Regions from separate parts of the Microbacterium sp. 22303 genome, predicted to be linked through region 2. Evidence: predicted binding sites of a transcription regulator. Region 2 holds the regulator's gene; each other region holds the start of a gene.
What was found. Region 2 encodes LexA, which represses DNA repair genes until DNA is damaged. Its sites were predicted from a motif close to TCGAACANNTGTTCGA; they were not measured.

Region 1 (6,867 bases), on a different contig from region 2:
GGTCGCGAGAGCGTCGATCTCGGGGCCGAGCCAGTCGTCGAGCGCCGCGGTCAGTGCGTCGTCGGAGACGTCGGGCCATCCGGATCCGAGTGCGTGCTGCAACAGGGCCATCCGGCGGCGCAGCTGATCCGCGCCCTCGGTCCAGGTGAAGACGTCGAGGCCGTGCGTGCGCAGGGCGCGTCGCACCGCGTCATGGCCCTCCTGCGCGCTCGGCCGGATCGGCACGGATGAGCGCACGATCGCGCCCACCCGGCGTTCTCGCCGGGCGGCGACCTTGCCGTTCACGAACTGCGCCTCGACCCGGTCCGTGATCAGATGATCGGCGGCCCGCTCCACCTGCGTCTCTGTGATCGCGGCGGCGGCCCGGATCACGGCCCCTGATGCGCCCGCCACCCGCCCGGAGGCGCGCGCGACGTCGGCGACGGCGAGCCATTCCACGTCCGCGAGCGGCGGCCGTACGCCGGCACGGGTCCCGGAGGCCAGCAGGAACGTCGCCCCGTCCGCGGTGCGTTCGACCCGCCGCGCCACGCGCGCGGGGAACGCGAGGGCGATCACGAGTCCCGCCTCATCGACCCCGCCTTGGGCGGGCGGCTGCGGCGGCAGCGGCGACTGCGGTGATCGGGACGGGGGCGGGATGAAGCGCCGCAGCCGTTCGGCCTCCTGTGCCCAGCGGCGGGCGTCCGGTGCTCGGCCGTTCCGCAGGGCGACGATCGCGCCGGCGACGTCCGCATCGGGCACGCGCAGGTCCCCGCCGAGCAGGGCGACGACCTCTGCGGCCAGCCGGGCGCCCACGAGTCGGCTGCCCTCGATCAGAGCGCGGGCGAGGCGGGGGTCGACCGGGATCCGGGCCAGCACCCGTCCTTCGGCGGTCGCGCGGCCGTCGGCATCGGTCGCGCCGAGATCGTGCAGCACGCGCTGGGCCTCGGCGAGGGAGTCGGCGGGGAGTGGATCGATCAGCCGCAGCCCCGTGCCGCCCGGTGCGCCCCAGCAGGCCAGGAGCAGTGCGGCGTCGGCGAGGTCCGCGGTCGCGATCTCGGGCGCCAGCCGGGCCGGCGCTGCCGCGAAGGTGCGCTCGTCAAGGCAGCGGATGACCGTGCCAGGGCCCTGGCGTGTGGCGCGTCCAGCGCGCTGCACCGCGGAGGAGCGGGCGGCGCCGGCGGTCACCAGTCCGCTCATACCTCGTGCCGTGTCGCGCTGCGGGAACCGGGACAGGCCGCTGTCGACCACGAGGCGCACGCCCGGCACGGTGAGCGACGACTCGGCGAGCGAGGTGGTGACGATGATGCGCGGCGGGTCGGATGCGCGGCGCCCGCGGATCACCGCGTCCTGCTCCGCCGCCGGGATCTGCCCGTGCAGCTCGCGGACGTCGAACTCTCGGCCGTCGTCACGCAGGCGGCGTGCGATCTCGGCGACCTCGCGCGCCCCCGGTGCGAACACCAGTACGTCGGCCGAGGGGTCGTCGCGGGCGAGGTCCCGCGCGGCCGCGGCCGTGGTCCGCGCCACGTGGTCGAGGAAGCCCCAGGTGACGCCGCGCTCGTCCAGCCGCGGCGCGGGGCTCGGTGCCCAGCGCTCGGTGAGCGGATGCGCGGGGACCGTGTGCTCGACGACCGTGGCCGGCGCGCGATCGTCGCCGATGACCGCGGAGATCCGCTCGGCCTCGAGCGTCGCCGACATCGCGACGAGGGTCAGGTCGTCACGCAGTTCGCGCACCTCGCCGAGCAGTCCGATCAGGAGGTCCGTCTCGAGGGCGCGTTCATGCACCTCGTCGATGACGACCGCATCCACGCCGTCGAGGCCGGGATCGTCGAGCATGCGACGCAGCAGCACGCCCGCGGTCACGAATTCGACGCGGGTGTCGCGGCTCACGGCGCGTTCGCCTCGGACGGTGAAGCCGACCCTGGTGCCGAGCGGGGATCCGTCGAGCTGCGCGAGCCGGCGTGCGGCCGCACGGGCCGCGACGCGACGCGGCTGCGTGACGATCACACGGCCCGACGCGCGGGCGGCGAGCAGAGGAGGGATCAGCGTGGTCTTGCCGGTTCCGGGCGGCGCGCTGACGACGACCGCGGTTCCGGCGTCGAGCGCCGCGGCGACCTCGTCGAGCGCGGCGGCGAAGGATAGCCCCGTGCCGATCGAACGCAGGTCGAAGGGGGCGGAGGTCATTCGTCCAGTCTGCCGTGCCACGCGCGGCGCTCAGGCAGTGAGGTCGTACCGGGCCCTGCCACCCAGCCGAGGCGTGCGGGCGGGGTCGACGTGCGGCGGTGGGAGGAACCACACTCGGCTGTGTCTTCCATTCCCCTCGATCCGGATGTCCCAATCGTTGTCGTGGATCCGATGGTGGCAGCTTTCGCAGAGCAGGATCCCGTTGGCCAGGTCCGTCGGCCCGGCGTCGCGTTTCCACCAGCGGATGTGGTGCGCACGGGTCATGCTGGGCGGAAGCCCGCACATCGCGCAGCCGCCATCGCGCTCGGCGAGGGCGATGCGCTGAGCCCGGGTGAAGAAGCGCTGCTCGCGACCCCAGTCGAGCCGTTCCCCGTTGGTGTCGAGCACGCTCGGGATGACTCCGCCGCCGGCGGCCATCCGCCGGGCGGTGGCGACGCTGATCGGCAGGTCGGATCCGTCGATCGTCGCGTAGCCGGTGCCGTCGGTGAGATCGTTCAGGTCGACGCGCACCACGACGGTCGCGCCGGCCATGGCGGGCGCATCGTTCTCGCAGCCGAGAGCGTGCGCGCAGATCGCGCTGAGTGCGTCGGCGCGCAACATGGCCACGGTGCGGTGGCCGGCATCGGGTGAGTCAGGGGCGAGCGCGTTCCGCTGCGCGGCGAACAGCGCGGACACGTAGCCGTTCACTGCGGCGACGATCGGGGCGCCGGTGGCGGCGTCGAAGTCTCCGTCGAGGTGGATCCGCCCGTCGCGTTCGTAGATCGACAACGATCGGCCTTCACGGTGCTCCTGCTCCTTCGGGGCGACCCCGTCCGGATCCAGCCATGCCTCAGCTCGCGTCACCAGCCGGCGGACATCATCGAGCGACAGCCCCACGGCTCTCTCCACCAGCAGTTCCTCGGCTTCCGCGACCTGCGTGGCGCCGATCTTCAGACGCACTCGATCCAGCAGCGTGATGATCGCCGCGACCGCTTGCGCGCCCAGAGCGCCGGAGGAGAGCGCACGCTGCGCGGCCGGGTACTTGGCCGGAATCCGCTCGCCGACCAGGTTGGTGCGCGGGGCCGTCGCAACCCCGACCTTCACCAGCCGCGACGCATCCGAGTTCGTCGAGCCCGTCGTCGTCGCGATCATCTGCGCGGCGTTGCGGAATCCCTGTTCCTTCGCCAGAGAGTCCGCGCCGAGTTCCGTGCGGGATTCATGCGCGACGCAGGCGGCGATCTCGGCGAAGATCGCGTCTGCCCGTCGATGCAGCAGCCCGAGCACCTCCGTCACTGCGACGAGTTGGCGACGGTTCAGGCCGCCCGCATCGTCGGCATCCGCCCACTCTTCATCGAGTCGCTGCAGCGCCTCGTGCAAGGGGAGGAGGTGTTCGGTCATGCTCTGATTCTACGCCAACAACCCACGACATTCAAACATATCTACGAATGCTGTGGACAACTTCGTCAAGATTCAGGCTGTGTGGACCGATCGGAACAGTTTGTGAGATTCGAACATGTGCGCCCAGCATCCTGAGAGCGCTCGGCACAAAGCGCCCGTCCGCACGGCGGCTACGGAACGGTGCGGGAATGGGCCCGTGTCAGCGCTGGCGCAGCTTCTCTGCCAGCGTCGTCAGCGTGCGCAGTTCCTCGTCGTCCAGGGTCGACATGCGCTCGGCGATGGAACGGCCGTGCGCGGTGGCCAGCTGGCGGAAGGCGCGCCTTCCCGTCTCGGTCGCGTGCACGAGGGATCCGCGTCCGTCCTCCGGATCCGGGCACTTCTCGAGCAGTCCGCGGGCGACCATCCGGTCGACGAGGCGCGAGACGCTGGGCTGGCTGATCAGCATGTTCGCCGTGACCTCGCGCAGGCGTGCCGTGTGCGACGCGCAGCGGGTGACGGTGAGCAGCACGTCGTATTCGGCCGCCGAGAGCTCGGCGCCCTCGAAGTCGGTCGACATCTCGGTGAAGATCTCGTGCTGGGCGCGGAAGAGGGTCTCCCACGCGGCCAGGGCCAGCTTCCGGTCGCTCATCGCCTCAGGATATCCGCCGGTGGGGACGTCCGGCGCGAGCGCAGTAAAGGCCGGTCGGAGAGGCTTCCGACCGGCCTTTGTCCCTTGCACCAAGAGTGTCCTGCAATCACATGCGATGAGAGCCACAGCAAACTTTCACCGTGCGATCACTGTATAACGGCGGGGTAACGAATGCAACGGTTTGGTCACGGTCTGGGCAGATTCATAAAGTGACTGCTCGACCCGAGTCGACGGAGCCCGTGCTCGAGCCGTCGGCGCTCGCCGAGCCCGACGTGCTGTCCGCGGGGCGGCGCGCCGATATCGTTCGAGCGCGGTTCAGGCCGCATACCAGCAGCAGCCGGGCCGTGCCTGCTCGTCAACGGGTGGTGCTTCCCTGCGGCCGATGAAGCCGGCGTGTCGATGGGCGCCGGTAGCGTGGTTCGGTGCGTATCGGCGACATCGACATCGAGCCCCTCTTCGACGGCACCGGGCAGGAGGACGCGAGCGAGATCATCTCTCGCTTCGGCATTCCCGATGCCTGGCGCTGTCACCCGGAATCGTTCGGGTCCGATGGACATTGGGAGTTTCCCGTCGGAGGTTTCCTGGTCCGCACCGGTGATCGCGTCGTGCTCGTGGACGCCGGAGTGGGCCCCGTCGACGCGGACGGCTATCGTGGCGGCGATCTGCTCGTCCAGCTCCGCAGTCACGGGGTCGCGCCGGCCGACGTCACCGACGTCCTCTTCACCCACCTGCACTTCGATCACATCGGCTGGGCCACCGTCGAGGACCGGGTGGCATTCGTGAACGCGACCTATCGCGCGCACGCCGCCGACTGGGAGCATTTCGTCGCAGGTGCGCACGCGGTCGGCGCAGCCGCACAGAAACTGACGCCGCTCGGGAAGCAGCTCGAGCTCTTCGACGGCGACCATGTCGTTGCTCCCGGCATCGATGCCCGCTGGGCCGCCGGGCACACGCCAGGCACCACGGTCTTCGTGCTCTCGTCCGGTTCCGAGCGGGCGGTGCTGCTCGGCGACGTGGTCCATTCGCCGGTGCAGTTCGGCGAACCCGACTGGACCGTCGTCTGGGATGTCGACCCTCAGGCGGCCTCCGCGGTCCGCAATCGCTTCGCCGACGACGCCGCCGTCACCGGCGATCTGCTCGTCGCGGCGCACCTTCCCGGGATGCGCTTCGGACGCATCGTGGTGACAGACGGCGCGCGGCGGTTCGTCGCGATCTGACTGCATGGCGGACTGTCTTGCGTGCCAGGGCATCTCGTTGTCATGGCAGGCCACGGAGACGGATAGCGGATGCAGGAGAAGTCCGCGTCGGGTTCCGCCATGGAGATGGCTCCGACGACACGCCCGCACCTATGCCAAGGCCTCCGCGAACGACTTCTGGTCCGCAGAATGTCCGGTTCGACCAGATCCCGCGTCCCGTCACCGTCTCTGGCTGCGGTTGATCACTCGACGGGTGATGCCGATGGTCGCGGTGCCGACGAAGAGGACGATGCCGACGATGGCAAGCCACAGGAGCCCCTTGAACGCGAACCCGACGATTGCGACGATCGCCCAGATCACGGCGAGGAGGATGATGACGGTCATATGCTCTGCCTCATTTCCAGGAGAGGACAGGCGAACGGATCGTGCTCCCCGAGGCCCACCCGGTTGATGTAACGCAGGACGATCCCGTAGGAGGCCCAGAGTCCCGTCTGCACGTACGGGACGTCGTGGCCGCGGCAGTACGCGGCGATGATCGGCGCGGCATGCTTCAGATAGGGCCGGGCCATCGAGGGGAACAGGTGGTGCTCGATCTGATAGTTCAGCCCGCCCATCGCGACATCGACGAACCAGTTCCCGCGGATGTCCCGACTCATCATCACCTGACGACGGAGGAAGTCGAGACGCATGTCATGCGGCACGAGCGGCATGCCCTTGTGGTTCGGGGCGAACGAGACGCCCATGTAGAACCCGAACACTCCGAGTTGCACGGCGAGGAACACGGCGCCCTTGTCCGGAGAGAGCACGAGGAAGACGAGCGCGAGGTATCCCAGGATCCGGATCAACAGAAGGGCGATCTCGACCGGGCGCCGCGCGAGCGGTTCCCGATGGAAGACGCGGTACACGCTCGAGGCATGCAAGGACACCCCTTCGAGCAGCAGGACGGGGTAGAAGAACACACCCTGGTGGGAGATGACCCAGCGCGCGAACGGCGGCCGCTCCCTCGCGGCCTGTTCCGGGGTGAAGGCGATCACGGGAAGATCGATGTCGGGGTCGGATCCGATCATGTTCGGGTTGGCGTGGTGCCGGGTGTGCTTGTGCTGCCACCATCCGTAGCTCATTCCGACGAACAGGTCTCCGAGGATGAGGCTGACCCAGTCGTTCCAGCGACCGGAGCGGAAGATCTGGCGATGCGCGGCATCGTGCCCGAGGAAGGCGATCTGTGTGAAGAGGACGGCGAAGAGCACTCCGGTGAACATCTGCCACCAGGTGTCGCCGATCACGATGAACAGCACGACGGCCGCGGCGACCACCACGGGCACGCAGACCAGCTTCGTCCAGTAGTAGCCGTATCTGCGGCGCATCAGCCCCGCGGACTTCACCATTCGCGCCAGATCGGTGTAGTCGCTGTTGCCGGCCTGGCGAACCGGGCCCACGCTCGATGCGGGGCGACCGGCGTTCCGGACTGTCATGATCCCGCTCCTCTCGGCGTCGCGCCGGGGTCTC
Region 2 (6,867 bases):
CGCAGCTCGTGCAGCTCATCGACCGGGCGCAGGCCGAGCGCGCGCCGTACCAGGAGCGACCGATCCCCGGCGTTCCGCGAGCCGTGCAGGTGACGCCGCGACGCAAGGTGAGCATCGCCGTGGCCGCCTACCCCAACGGGCATCCGCGTTCGACCTATCGCAACCAGGACATCGACGCGCTGCTGGCCAAGCAGGCCGCGGGGGCGACCCTCGCGATCACGCAGCTGTTCTTCCACCCCGACGACTACTTCGCGTTCGTGGAGCGCGCACGTCGCGCCGGGGTCACGATCCCGATCCTGCCGGGCATCATGCCGATCACCTCGCCCGCGCGCCTGCGCCGTGTGCTGGAGCTCAGCGGCGAGGAGCTTCCCGCCGAACTGTCCATCGCCCTCGAGGTCGAGCCGACGGCCGAGGGCCGCACCGAGATCGGCGTCGCGCATGCGGTGTCGCTCGTGCGAGAGCTGGTGGACGGCGGCGCGCCGGGCGTGCACCTGTACGCGTTCAACCAGCACCGCACCGTGCTGGATGTGCTCGAGGGGGCCGGCGTGCTGCCCGAGCGCAGCGCCGTCTCTCCGCAGGGCGTCCCGCAGTTCGCAGATTCCCGCGGCGCGCACTAGGCCGCTTCCTTCCCCCTTCCGTCAGAGAGGACCGTCATGACCGCATTCCCCGAGGGCACCATCCTGGGCTACCCGCGCATCGGCCGCCGCCGTGAGCTCAAGAAGGCCGTCGAGGCGTTCTGGGCCGGACGGATCGATGAGGCCGAGCTCGAGCGCACCACCGCTGAGCTGCGCGCGACGACGCGCGAGCGCCTCGCCGAGCAGGGCCTGGGTCGCGCCGACTCGGCGATCCCCGAGTCCTTCTCGTACTACGACCAGGTGCTCGATGCCGCCGTCACCGTGGGCGCGATCCCCGCTCGTTTCGAAGACCTTCGGTCCGCCGACGGCACGATCGGCCTGCCGGCGTACTTCACCATCGCCCGCGGCGAGGGAGAGCGTGCGCCGCTCGAGATGACCAAGTGGTTCGACACGAACTACCACTACCTCGTACCCGAGATCGGACCGGACACCGCCTTCTCGCTCTCCAGCGACCGCATCGTGCGTCAGGTGCAGGAAGCGGCGCAGGCCGGCTTCCGCACCCGCCCCGTGATCGTCGGCCCCGTCACCTTCCTCGCGCTCGCCAAGGCGGCTGACGAGGCCCCGGAGGGCTTCGACCCGCTGTCCCGCCTGGACGACCTGGTCCCGGTCTACGCCGAGCTGCTCGGTGCGCTCAAGGCCGCCGGTGCCGAGTGGGTGCAGCTGGACGAGCCCGCCCTGGTGAGCGAGTCGCTGCCGTCGTCCGTCGCCGAACTCGGCGCCGCCGCCTCGCGCGCCTACGCGGTTCTCGGCGGCCTCGTCGAGCGTCCGGCGATCTTCGTCGCCGCGCCCTACGCCGCGCTCGACGCGAACCTCGCCGTCCTCGCCGCGGCTCCGATCGAGGCCATCGGTCTCGACCTCGTGCGCGGCACCGTGCCCGCCGCTGTTCCGGGACTCGCCGACAAGGTTCTGGTCGGAGGCGTGATCGACGGGCACAACATCTGGCGGGGCGACCTGGCCGCAGCCTTCGACACGCTCGAGGCACTGCGCGACCTCGGTGCGGCTGGTGTGTCCGCGTCGACCTCCACGTCGCTGCAGCACGTGCCGCACGACGTCGAGGACGAGTCGAAGCTCGACGCCCGCCTGGTGAACTGGCTCGCCTTCGCCGACCAGAAGGTCGCGCAGGTCACCACCCTCGCGAAGGGACTCTCCGAGGGTCGCGCCGCGATCGCCGTGGAGCTCGACGCCGCCTCCGCCGCTCTGACCGACCGGCTCGGCGCGCCCGGCGTGCGCGTGGACGCCGTCCGTGCCCGCACCGCCGCACTGACCGCCACGGACTTCGACCGCGGCGACTACGACGCCCGGGTGGCTGCGCAGTCCATCGCGCTCGATCTGCCCGCGCTTCCGCTCACCACGATCGGGTCCTTCCCGCAGACCGGCGAGATCCGCCGCGCCCGCGCGCAGTTCACCAAGGGCGAGATCACGGCGGATGAGTACGACGGCTTCCTCCGCGAGGAGATCGGCCGCGTCGTGACGCTGCAGGAGGAACTGGGCCTGGACGTGCTCGTGCACGGCGAGCCCGAGCGCAACGACATGGTGCAGTACTTCGCCGAGAACCTCGACGGCTTCGACGTCACCGAGAACGGCTGGGTGCAGTCCTACGGATCCCGTGCCACCCGCCCGTCGATCCTCTGGGGCGATGTCTCGCGGCCGGCCCCGATCACGGTCGAGTGGTCGCAGTACGCGCAGTCGCTCACGGCGAAGCCCATGAAGGGGATGCTGACGGGTCCGGTGACGATCCTGGCCTGGTCGTTCGTCCGCGACGACCAGCCGCTCGCCGAGACCGCCAACCAGGTGGCTCTTGCGCTGCGCGACGAGATCGCGGACCTGGAGGCCGCCGGCATCGGCGTCATCCAGGTCGACGAGCCGGCGCTGCGCGAGCTCCTGCCTCTCAAGCAGGCCGACCAGCCCGCGTACCTGGACTGGTCCGTCGCCTCCTTCCGCCTCTCCACCGCGGGCGCCGAGACGGCCACGCAGGTGCACACCCACCTCTGCTACTCGGAGTTCGGCGTCGTCATCGACGCGATCAAGGCGCTGGACGCCGACGTGACCTCGATCGAGGCCGCGCGCAGCCGCATGGAGGTCGTCACCGACATCGCTGCGTCGGGCTTCGACCACGGCATCGGACCGGGCGTCTACGACATCCACTCGCCGCGCATCCCCGACGCGTCCGAGGTGGAGACGCTCCTGCGCCGTGCCGTCGAGGAGATCCCCACGCGGCAGCTCTGGGTCAACCCGGACTGCGGTCTGAAGACCCGCGGCTACGAGGAGACCAACGCCTCGCTGCGCAACATCGTCGAGGCCACCCGCCGCGTCCGCGAGGACGTGTCGGTCGCGGTCTGACCTTCCCGCACCGGGCGTCTTCATCGAGGCCCCCTCGCAGCACCGAGGCCCCCTCCCAGATACGGATCTGAGAGGGGGCCTCGGTACGCAGAGGGGGCTTCGACGTGGAAGGGGCGGGAATCAGACCGCGCGCAGCACCGCCACGACCTTGCCGAGCACCGTCGCATCGTCGCCGAGGATCGGTTCGAATGCGCTGTTGCGGGGGAGCAGCCACACGTGGCCGTCGCGACGGCGGAACGTCTTCACCGTGGCTTCGCCGTCGAGCATCGCGGCGACGATCTCGCCGTTCTCCGCCGTGCCCTGAGAGCGCACGACGACCCAGTCGCCGTCGCAGATGGCCGCGTCGATCATCGACTCGCCAGAGACCTTCAGCATGAACAGATCGCCCTTGCCGACGAGCTGACGGGGGAGCGGGAAGATCTCCTCGACCTGCTGCTCGGCGGTGATCGGCACACCGGCGGCGATCCGGCCCACGAGGGGCACGAGTGCCGCGTCGCCGACGGACGGGGCCGTATCGGCGGGATTCTCGGTGGATGTGCCGGGAAGGTCGATCAGGACCTCCATGGCCCGGGTCTTGCCGGCATCGCGACGCAGATAGCCGCTGAGCTCGAGCTGGCCGAGCTGATGCGTCACGCTGCTGAGGGACTTGAGGCCGACGGCGTCGCCGATCTCGCGCATGCTCGGCGGGTAGCCGTGCCGCGCGATCGAGGTCTGGATGACCTCGAGGATCGCCATCTGCTTCGCACTGAGGCTCTTGCGGCGCCGTGTCCGCGGGGCCTCGGGGCCGGGGGCCGCACCGTCGCTCATGCCATCTCCTTCGTGTGCGTCGTGCCCTCGCGGATCGGTGGGATCGGCATGGATTCGCGGGCGGCGATTCGAATGTCGGTGGTCCGTGATGGGGTCTTCGTATCGAAACCGTATCCGAGATCGGGCCGGAATCGATAGATCTGTTCGAGCGTGTCGGCAAGTCTTCGGAACTGATATTCGAAGAAGGCTTGACAGATGTTCGAACTCGAAAGTAGTTTCGGTACGTAGGTTCGCCTCTCCAGAGGCCCGGATTCGAAGATTCTCATCAGAGGATGCGGATCCGGGGAGAGGCGGACCGACACAGACACTGAGGAGAAGCACCATGAGCAGCATCACCTTCGCCGGTCAGGTACCCGCCACGCGACTGCGGATCACCGCACGCGGCCGGCGCGTGCTCGCGGCGCTGGTCGCGCTCCCGGTGTCCGGAACGATCGCGTTCGCGGCGCTGAGCAGCGGATCCGCGCTCGCCTCCGGGGAGCAGACGACGGGCAACACCTTCGCGACCGTCACGGTGCAGCCCGGCGACACCCTGTGGTCGATCGCGGGCGAGATCGCGCCGAATGCCGACCCGCGCGACGTGGTCGCCGAGATCTCGAAGCTGAACCTCGTCGACGGAGGTGTGATCGAGGTCGGACAACACCTGGCGATCCCGGCACGGTACGGATCGACCGGGCGCTGATCCCGTACTTCGGCGTCGCTCAGCAACCGTACTTCGGCGTCGCTCAGCAACCGCGGTCATCTGTGCCACGCACCACAGCGCGGCCGCCTAGCATGGCAGGGTGACTGTCTCGCTCGACGACTTACCCCTTCGCGACGATCTCCGTGGGCTGCGGCCCTACGGCGCCCCGCAGGCTCCGCTGCCCGTGGCGCTGAACGTGAACGAGAACACGCATCCGGTGCCGGAGCAGGTCGCGAGCGACATCCTCGACGACATCGCCGTGGCGCTGCGTGACGTCAACCGCTATCCGGATCGTGAGTTCACAGAGCTCCGTGAGGCGTTCGCCGGCTACCTCGGCCATGACCTCACCGCCGCGAACATCTGGGCCGGTAACGGCTCGAACGAGGTGCTGCAGCACATCCTGCAGGCGTTCGCCGGTCCCGGTCGCACCGTGTTCGGGTTCGCCCCGACCTATTCCATGTACCCGCTGCTCACTCAGGGCACGGGGGCTTTCTGGATCGCCGGTACCCGCCACCCCGACTACGAGCTCACCGTCGACGAGGCGGTGGCACAGGTCAGGGAGCACGACCCCGACGTCATCCTGCTGTGCGCGCCGAACAACCCCACCGGCACTCCGCTCCGGCTCGACGTGATCGAGGCGGTGTACGAGGCGGCGCGCGGCATCGTGATCGTGGACGAGGCCTACCAGGAGTTCGCCCCGAAGGATTCGCCGTCGGCGCTGACGCTGCTGCAGGGACGTCCGCGGCTCGCCGTCTCCCGCACCATGAGCAAGGCCTTCGCCTTCGCCGGAGCGCGGGTCGGCTACCTCGCGGCGGATCCGGCATTCATCGACGCACTGCGTCTCGTGCGCCTGCCGTACCACCTGAGTGCCCTCACCCAGGCGGCGGCGGTCGCGGCCCTGCGCAATGCGCCGATCATGCTCGCGATGGTCGACGAGATCGTCGCGCAGCGCGATCGGATCTCGGCCACGCTCGAGGCCCTCGGCTACACGCCGCACCCGTCCTGGTCGAACTTCGTGCTGTTCGGCGGCGTCGCGGACCCGGCGGCAACGTGGCGCGCTCTGTATGACAAGGGCGTGCTGATCCGCGATGTCGGCATCCCGAACCACCTGCGCGTCACGGCCGGCACCGAGGCCGAGACCACCGCATTCCTGGACGCCCTCGCCTCGATAGGATCGGCCTCATGACCGCTGAGACCCCTGCTGCGGCCCGGACCGCGCGTCGCACCCGCTCCACGTCCGAGTCGACGATCGAGCTCGAGCTCAACCTCGACGGCACGGGTCAGAGCCACATCGACACCTCGGTCCCGTTCTTCGACCACCTGCTGACGGCGTTCGCCAAGCACTCGCTGACGGATCTGACTGTGCGCGCCTCGGGCGACATCCACATCGATGCGCACCACACGGTGGAGGACGTCGCGATCGTGCTCGGTCAGGCGATCCGCGAGGCGCTGGGCGACAAGAGCGGCATCTCCCGCTATGGTGACGCTCTCGTGCCCCTCGACGAAGCGCTCGTGCAGGCGGTCGTCGACATCTCGGGTCGGCCCTATCTCGTTCACGAGGGCGAGCCGGCGGGCTACGAGCACCACCTGATCGGCGGCCACTTCACGGGATCCCTCGTCCGTCACGTCTTCGAAGCGATCGCGTACAACGCGGCGCTCACCGTGCACGTGCGCGTGATCAGCGGTCGCGACCCGCACCACATCGCCGAAGCCGAGTTCAAGGCGTTCGCGCGCGCGTTCCGTCAGGCCAAGTCGCTGGACCCGCTGGTGCTCGGCGTGCCCTCCACCAAGGGCGCGTTGTGACCGCCCAGGCAGAGGGTCGCCGTCCGACCGTCGCGGTCTTCGACTACGGATCCGGCAATGTGCACTCCGCCGTGAAGGCGCTGATCCGCGCCGGCGCGGACGCGGAGCTCACCGGCGATCGCACCGCGGCGCTCGAGGCCGACGGGCTCGTCGTCCCGGGCGTCGGCGCGTTCGCGGCCGTCCGCGAGGCGCTGGCCGCGCACGGCGGTGACGAGATCATCGAACGGCGCCTGGCCGGCGGTCGTCCTGTTCTGGGCATCTGCGTGGGCATGCAGGTGCTGTTCGCCGGCGGTGTCGAGCGCGGCGCCGAGGTCGACGGCCTCGGGGAGTGGCCCGGCATCGTCACCGAGCTGGACGCGCCGGTGCTGCCGCACATGGGCTGGAACACCGTGGAGCCCGACCCGGACAGCGTCCTGTTCCGGGGGATCGAGCACGAACGCTTCTACTTCGTGCACTCGTTCGCCGCGCAGACGTGGGAGCTCGACGTCATGCCGCCGTTCCCGCAGCCGCGGCTCACCTGGGCCGAGCATGGCTCGCGATTCCTCGCCGCGGTCGAGAACGGACCGCTGTCCGCGACCCAGTTCCACCCGGAGAAGTCCGGCG
Region 3 (6,867 bases), on a different contig from region 2:
GTCCCTTGCGCTCAGACCCCGAGGTCACGAGGAGCTCGGCCAGGGACGCGTCATCGAGATACCCGCGCTGCTCGAACTGCTCGACCAGGAGCTCGCGCTCGTCGGCCGGGACGCCGTTCTCTCGTAGCACGTCTCGCGCTTCCCTGCTGGAGAGCTGCTTGGAGCGGAGCTTGCGCACCAGCAGCTCACTCGCGTCGGGGATCGGATCGTTCGGGGTCGAAGCGTCCCCCGTGCTGTGCCGACCGACGGCACGCAATCCTCGTCGGTCGGGCGAGAACGCCGCGCGCTCGGACGCCCTCGCCTCTCCTGGAGCCAGAGCCGCGGCGGCCGGATGCCGGGAGCTGGGCCCCCGACGCTCCGCCGCGGATTCCTCCGCCCAGGTCGACCGCCACTCCGCCGCCGTGGGCGGAGTGGCGGGTGTCGAGCTCGCCGGGCGCGAGCGTGCTCCGTCGGCCCCCGCACCGCGCCCACCGAACAACGGGATCACGGGGGCGAGGCGCTCGTCCTCGGACGATGCCCCGCCCCTCTCATCGCTCACGGATCACCCCGGTCGCCGAGCTTCGCGGTCAGGCCGGACGCCGCTGCGCCAGCTCGTCGGACGCCGTCGGAGCAGCGGCCGCTGCACCACCGATGCCCAGCTTCTGCTTGATCTGCGTCTCGATCGTCTCGGCGATGTCGGGGTTCTTGAGCAGGAAGTTGCGAGCGTTCTCCTTGCCCTGGCCGAGCTGGTCGCCGTCGTAGGTGTACCAGGCGCCGGACTTCTTCACGATGCCGTGGTCCACGCCGAAGTCGATCAGGCTGCCCTCGCGGGAGATGCCGACGCCGTAGAGGATGTCGAACTCGGCCTGCTTGAACGGCGGGGCCATCTTGTTCTTCACGACCTTGACCCTGGTGCGGTTTCCGACCGCCTCGGTGCCGTCCTTCAGCGTCTCGATGCGGCGGATGTCGAGACGGACCGATGCGTAGAACTTCAGCGCCTTGCCGCCCGCGGTGGTCTCCGGCGAGCCGAAGAACACGCCGATCTTCTCGCGCAGCTGGTTGATGAAGATCATCGTGGTGTTGGTCTGGTTCAGGCCACCCGTGAGCTTGCGCAGCGCCTGGGACATCAGTCGCGCCTGCAGGCCGACGTGCGAGTCGCCCATCTCGCCCTCGATCTCCGCACGCGGCACGAGAGCGGCCACGGAGTCGATGACGATGAGATCGATGGCCCCCGAGCGCACCAGCATGTCCGCGATCTCGAGCGCCTGCTCACCGGTGTCGGGCTGGGAGACGAGCAGCGCGTCGATGTCGACGCCGAGCTTCTTGGCGTACTCGGGGTCGAGGGCGTGCTCCGCGTCCACGAAAGCGGCGATGCCGCCGGCACGCTGGGCGTTGGCGATCGCGTGCAGGGTCAGCGTGGTCTTACCCGAGGACTCCGGGCCGTAGATCTCGACGATGCGCCCCCTCGGCAGTCCGCCGACGCCGAGCGCGACGTCGAGCGCGATGGATCCGGTGGGGATGACCGCCACGGGAGCGCGCTCATCGCTGCCCAGCCGCATGACCGAGCCCTTTCCGAACTGCTTGTCGATCTGGGCGAGGGCGGTCTCGAGGGACTTCTCGCGGTCTGCGGGAGAGGGCATGGGGTGCTCCTTCGTGTCGTGAACTGCCGCCTGTAGGCTGTCGCGGCCGCCCCGGGTGGGGCGAGCTCTCCGACAAGGCGTATGACCTCGTGGTCATGTCCAACACGCTAGGAGGAGCCACCGACATTCAGTCGGAGTCCGCGGGAACCGTGCAGAACCTGCTCACGAGATCATCTGTGCAGGACGATACGCGCATCTCGAACATGTCTTCGACGACACGCCGAGGAGAACGAGGAATGGATCGAACACCACGCGGCCGGATCCGACCGGAGTCAGCGCCGCCGGGGCTCGAGCCGACCCGCGCCGTATCGGCGCGATTCAGGGACGTCCATCTCCGCGCACAGCGCCAGCCACACATCCCGCGGGGGGACGCCGGCTTCCAGAGCCTGAGCGGCGGTACGACCGCCGACGGCCCTCAGCACGAGGTCCTCGACGAGGGCGCCGCCACGGGATCCGAACTCGGCATCGACCGCCCGGAGGAACTCGCTGCGTCGCATCCCGTCAGCGCAGCGACAGCTCGGACTCGACCGAGGCCACCAGTTCGTCGGGGACGACGTCGGGGATGACCTGCAGGCCCTCGAGCTCGGCGATCCTGTCGCCGACCTCGCGCATGATGGTGGAGATGGGCACGTCGAGCGCTTCGGCCACCGAGGCGAGGATCTCGCTGGAGGCCTCCTTCTGTCCGCGCTCGACCTCGCTGAGGTATCCGAGCGCGACGGACGCCTTGCCCGCGACCTGGCGGAGCGTGCGCCCCTTCTGCAGACGGAAGTCCCGCAGCACGTCACCGATCTCCTGTCGTACGAGAATCATCGGGACCTCCTCTCCCCCATCGCCCGGCCCCAAGCGCCGGATCGGATGGTCAGTCTAACCCGACCTGTCAGGTTCGACACTACTGTTTCGTTCTGTGCGTTGAATGTGAGCACACTCGACTCAACTTCGTCGAGAAGCACTCTATTCCCGGTCATCCCGACCGGGCGCGGCGGCATCGATTCCCGTCCCGGTCACCGCCTCGAGGAGCAGCACCAGAGCCGCCTGAACCGCGGCCGCGCGGATCGCGGATCGGTCTCCCCCGAAGCTGAACGCCCGGCTGGTCGCGCGCTCCGCCACACTCACCCCGACGTGCACGGTGCCGACCTGCTTTCCGCCCTGCGACGTGGGCCCGGCGACACCGGTCGTCGAGACGCCCACGTCCGCGGCGCGCCCGTCCACCGCCAGTGCCCTGCGAACGCCCGCCGCCATCTGCTGAGCCACCTCCGGATCCACGGGACCGTGTGCGGCGAGCAGGACCGGATCCACTCCCAGCACGGAGGACTTGATCGGCGTGGCGTAGGCGACGACCGCCCCGTTGAGCACGTCCGATGCTCCCGGGATCGCCACGAGCGCCGCGGACAGAGCCCCGCCGGTGAGCGACTCGGCGACGGCCAGCGTCATCCCGCGCTCACGCAGCGCATCGAGCACGGCGGCCGCGGCGCGACCCGTCGCATCGGACATCAGGACACCGAGCCCCGGTCCGTGCGGGATCCGCGCACCTGCGCCACGACGTAGTCGATGCCGCTCAGGATCGTCAGGATCAGCGCGACAACCATCAGCACGGTGGTCGTGATCGACCACGCCGGCAGTCCGATCCAGACATGCAGCGGCAGCAGCGCCCAGGACAGCGCGACGGCCTGCACCGTCGTCTTGATCTTGCCCATCCATGCGGCGGCGACGACGTGCTCCTTGACGATCATGAAGCGGTGCACGGTGATGCCCCACTCCCGCACCAGGATGACGAGCACCAGCCACCACCACACCTCGCCGAGGATCGCGAGTCCGATGAAGCCCGCTCCGGTGAGCAGCTTGTCGGCGATCGGATCCCAGAGCTTGCCGAAATCGCTGACCAGGTCGTATCTGCGGGCGAGGTAGCCGTCCACCCAGTCGGTCGAGATCGCCAGGATGAACAGCCCCGCGGCGACCCACCGCAGCACGGGCTGCGTGATTCCATTCGTCCCGCCGAGCAGCAGGAGCACGAAGAAGACGACGGCGAGAGGGATGCGCGCGACGGTGATCGCGTTCGGCAGCTGCCGCGGGATCGCCATCAGTCGCGCCCCGTCAGACCCCAGGCGTCCTCATCGGTCTCCGCCTCGACCTCAGGAAGCCCGCGGTACTGCGCCTCGAGCGGATCCTCGCCGTAGCGGTCGTCGGAGCCGTAGGACGCCGCGGGCGCCGGAGCGGCGGGACGCGGTGGCACCCCAGCCGCAGGCATGGGCGCGGCGGCAGCCGGAGCGGGGTGCGCGGAGGGCGGATCCTCGCCGCGCAGCTTGGCCAGCACCCCGGGCAGCTGCTCGGTGGTGACCAGGACGTCACGGGCTTTGGACCCCTCGGAAGGGCCGACGATCTCACGGGATTCGAGCAGGTCCATGAGCCGCCCCGCCTTGGCGAAGCCGACGCGCAGCTTGCGCTGCAGCATCGACGTCGAGCCGAACTGCGAGGAGACGATGAGCTCGGCGGCGGCGAGGAGAAGTTCGAGGTCGTCGCCGATGTCCTCATCGACCTCCTTCTTCTTGCCCTCGACGGCCTCGGCCACGTCGGGCCGGTACTCCGGACGCGCCTGGCTCGTGACGTGCTTGACGACCGCGTCGATCTCGCTCTCGTCGACCCAGGCGCCCTGCAGCCGGAAAGGCTTGGAGGAGCCCATCGGCGAGAACAGCGCGTCGCCCTGGCCGATCAGCTTGTCGGCACCGGGGCTGTCCAGGATCACGCGGCTGTCGGTGACGCTGGTCACGGCGAACGCGAGGCGCGACGGCACGTTGGCCTTGATGAGGCCGGTGACGACGTCGACGCTCGGACGCTGGGTCGCGAGCACCAGGTGGATGCCGCTCGCGCGGGCGAGCTGGGTGATGCGGACGATCGAGTCCTCCACATCACGCGGTGCGACCATCATCAGATCCGCGAGCTCGTCGACCACGACCAGCAGGTACGGGTAAGGCTTGAGCACGCGCTCGCTGCCCGGGGGCACCACGACCTCGCCCGCGCGCACGGCACGGTTGAAGTCATCGATGTGGCGGAAGCCGAACGACGCGAGGTCGTCGTACCGCATGTCCATCTCCTTCACGACCCACTGCAGCGCCTCTGCGGCCTTCTTGGGGTTCGTGATGATGGGCGTGATGAGGTGCGGGACGCCGGCGTAGCTGGTGAGCTCCACACGCTTCGGATCGATCAGGACCATGCGCACGTCGGCCGGGCGGGCGCGCATGAGCAGGCTCGTGATCATCGAGTTGATGAAGCTCGACTTTCCGGATCCGGTGGATCCGGCCACGAGCAGATGCGGCATCTTGGCGAGGTTGGCGACGACGATGCTGCCGCCCACGTCCTTTCCGACGCCGATCGTCATCGGATGCGTGCTCTTCTGCGCGGCCGGCGACCGCAGCACGTCTCCGAGCGCCACCATCTCCTTGTCGGCGTTCGGGATCTCGATGCCGATCGCACTCTTGCCGGGGATGGGCGACAGGATCCGCACGTCGTTCGACGCGACCGCGTAGGCGAAGTTGTTGCTCAGCTGCAGGATCTTCTCGACCTTGACGCCGTGTCCTACCTCGATCTCGTACTGGGTCACTGTCGGACCGCGCGAGAAGCCGGTGACCTTCGCGTCCACGTTGAACTGGCTGAGCACGTTGGTGAGCTGCTCGATGACGCGATCCGTGGCCTCGGAGCGCAGCACCGGCGGCGGGCCCGCCTTGAGCGCGCCGGGAGAGGGCAGGATGTACGGGGCCACCGGAGCCTGCGGGCCGTCCTTGCCGGGACCATCGGTGCCGAAGCCATCGAATCCGGCCAGTTCCAGCTCGCCGGTGTCGCCGTCGTCGAGCAGTGCAGTGCTCTGCTGCTCCGCCAGGGAGTCTGCGACGGCGCGCACGTCGGTCAGCACCTCGGTGGCCGCGTCGTAGGGATCGTCGTCCTTGATGACGGCCTGATCGTAGGCAGGCGTCGCCACGACGGTGGGGGTGTCGTCCTGCGCGGTGAGCAGCTCGGTGAGATCCTGCGAGCCGAGCCCGCCATCGGGGTCCTCTTCGCGGCCCGTCTTGTTCCGCCGCCACCAGGGCAGCACGTCCGGGTCGTCGACCTTGTCCGCCTCGTCGACCGCCGCAGCGTCATCGGCGGGGGCGCTCTTCGAGGGGCGCTCGGCGTCGAACATCCACGCGTACAGGTCGCCCAGGCGCTGCCCGATGCGGTTCGGCGGCGTCTTCGTGAGGATCAGCACGCTGAGCGCCGCCAGCAGCGACAGCACGATGTACGCCGGGATCGAGGTCAGGTAGCTGAGCGGCTGGCCCAGCAGCCAGCCGAACAGACCTCCGGCGGCGCTGAGCGCGACCATGCCCTGTCGCGGCTGCGGCATGCCGCCGGCGACATGGCAGAACCCCGCCAGGGTGATCACGAACAGTCCGAAGCCGATCCCGATCCGTCCGTTGTCGTGCACGGAGGAGGGATGACGGAACAGCCAGCCGGCCAGGAGGAGCAGCAGCACCGGCATGATGAACGCGGCGCGGCCGATCAGGGCGCCCACGGAGTAGGCGCTGATATTGGTCGCGACCGTGTTGCCGATGAAGAACCACTCGTTCACGGCGCCGGCGACCGCGAGCAGCACGAGCAGGAACGGGAAGCCGTCACGGCGCTGGTCCTTCTCCAGCGTCTCCAGGCCGAAGGCGCGGAAGAGCCCGCCGACGCCGTGCGCGAGGCCCGTCCAGGCGCGCACCATCACGGGCGGCTTGTCGGGGTCGTCGACATACTTCCTCGGGGCGGGCGCGGCCTTGGGCTGACTGCGCGGCTTCGCCCCGGACGTGGAGCGACTGCGCGGCGAGGGCTTCTCCGCCGCGCTCTTGGTCGCATTCGAACTCCTGGGCACGCGTCCACGCTACGGCCGCAGACCGACATCGGCCCGCAATGACGCGGCTTTCCGCGGGATTGCGGCCTCATTCAGGCGCAGGATGCGGGTCGGTCACGCCTCGATGACGAGCGGCACGATCATCGGGCGACGACGCAGCTTCTGGTTGACCCAGCGGCCGATCGTGCGGCGCACGATCTGCGAGAGCGCGTGGCTGTCGCGCACGCCGTTGCCGGCGGCCTCCTTGAGCGCGGCGACGATCTTCGGCGCGACATCCTCGAACACCGAGTCGTCCTCCGCCACGCCGCGCGCGTGGATCTCCGGCCCCGAGATGATGCGCCCGGTGGTGGAGTCGACCACGACGATGACGGACACGAAGCCCTCCTCGCC

Region 1: a site for LexA is predicted at 3,569-3,584, ahead of ACTJI8_RS19385 (DUF222 domain-containing protein). Genes of this name have one in related genera too.
Region 3: a site for LexA is predicted at 1,817-1,832, ahead of recA (recombinase RecA). Genes of this name have one in related genera too.

What each region holds. Positions count from the first base shown of each region.
Region 1 is NZ_JBQEOQ010000008.1:145,501-152,367, forward strand. It holds gene hrpB (ATP-dependent helicase HrpB) at 1-2,160, opposite strand, end outside; gene ACTJI8_RS19385 (DUF222 domain-containing protein) at 2,191-3,537, opposite strand; gene ACTJI8_RS19390 (MarR family winged helix-turn-helix transcriptional regulator) at 3,737-4,165, opposite strand; gene ACTJI8_RS19395 (MBL fold metallo-hydrolase) at 4,588-5,382, shown strand; gene ACTJI8_RS19400 (hypothetical protein) at 5,581-5,745, opposite strand; gene ACTJI8_RS19405 (fatty acid desaturase family protein) at 5,742-6,833, opposite strand.
Region 2 is NZ_JBQEOQ010000006.1:34,738-41,604, reverse strand. It holds gene ACTJI8_RS16275 (methylenetetrahydrofolate reductase) at 1-617, shown strand, start outside; gene metE (5-methyltetrahydropteroyltriglutamate--homocysteine S-methyltransferase) at 654-2,975, shown strand; gene lexA (transcriptional repressor LexA) at 3,096-3,782, opposite strand; gene ACTJI8_RS16260 (hypothetical protein) at 3,779-4,048, opposite strand; gene ACTJI8_RS16255 (LysM peptidoglycan-binding domain-containing protein) at 4,105-4,461, shown strand; gene ACTJI8_RS16250 (histidinol-phosphate transaminase) at 4,562-5,647, shown strand; gene hisB (imidazoleglycerol-phosphate dehydratase HisB) at 5,644-6,264, shown strand; gene hisH (imidazole glycerol phosphate synthase subunit HisH) at 6,261-6,867, shown strand, end outside.
Region 3 is NZ_JBQEOQ010000001.1:830,131-836,997, forward strand. It holds gene ACTJI8_RS04010 (regulatory protein RecX) at 1-538, opposite strand, end outside; gene recA (recombinase RecA) at 567-1,619, opposite strand; gene ACTJI8_RS04020 (DUF3046 domain-containing protein) at 1,892-2,116, opposite strand; gene ACTJI8_RS04025 (helix-turn-helix domain-containing protein) at 2,121-2,429, opposite strand; gene ACTJI8_RS04030 (CinA family protein) at 2,571-3,110, opposite strand; gene pgsA (CDP-diacylglycerol--glycerol-3-phosphate 3-phosphatidyltransferase) at 3,110-3,697, opposite strand; gene ACTJI8_RS04040 (DNA translocase FtsK) at 3,697-6,498, opposite strand; gene ACTJI8_RS04045 (ribonuclease J) at 6,592-6,867, opposite strand, start outside.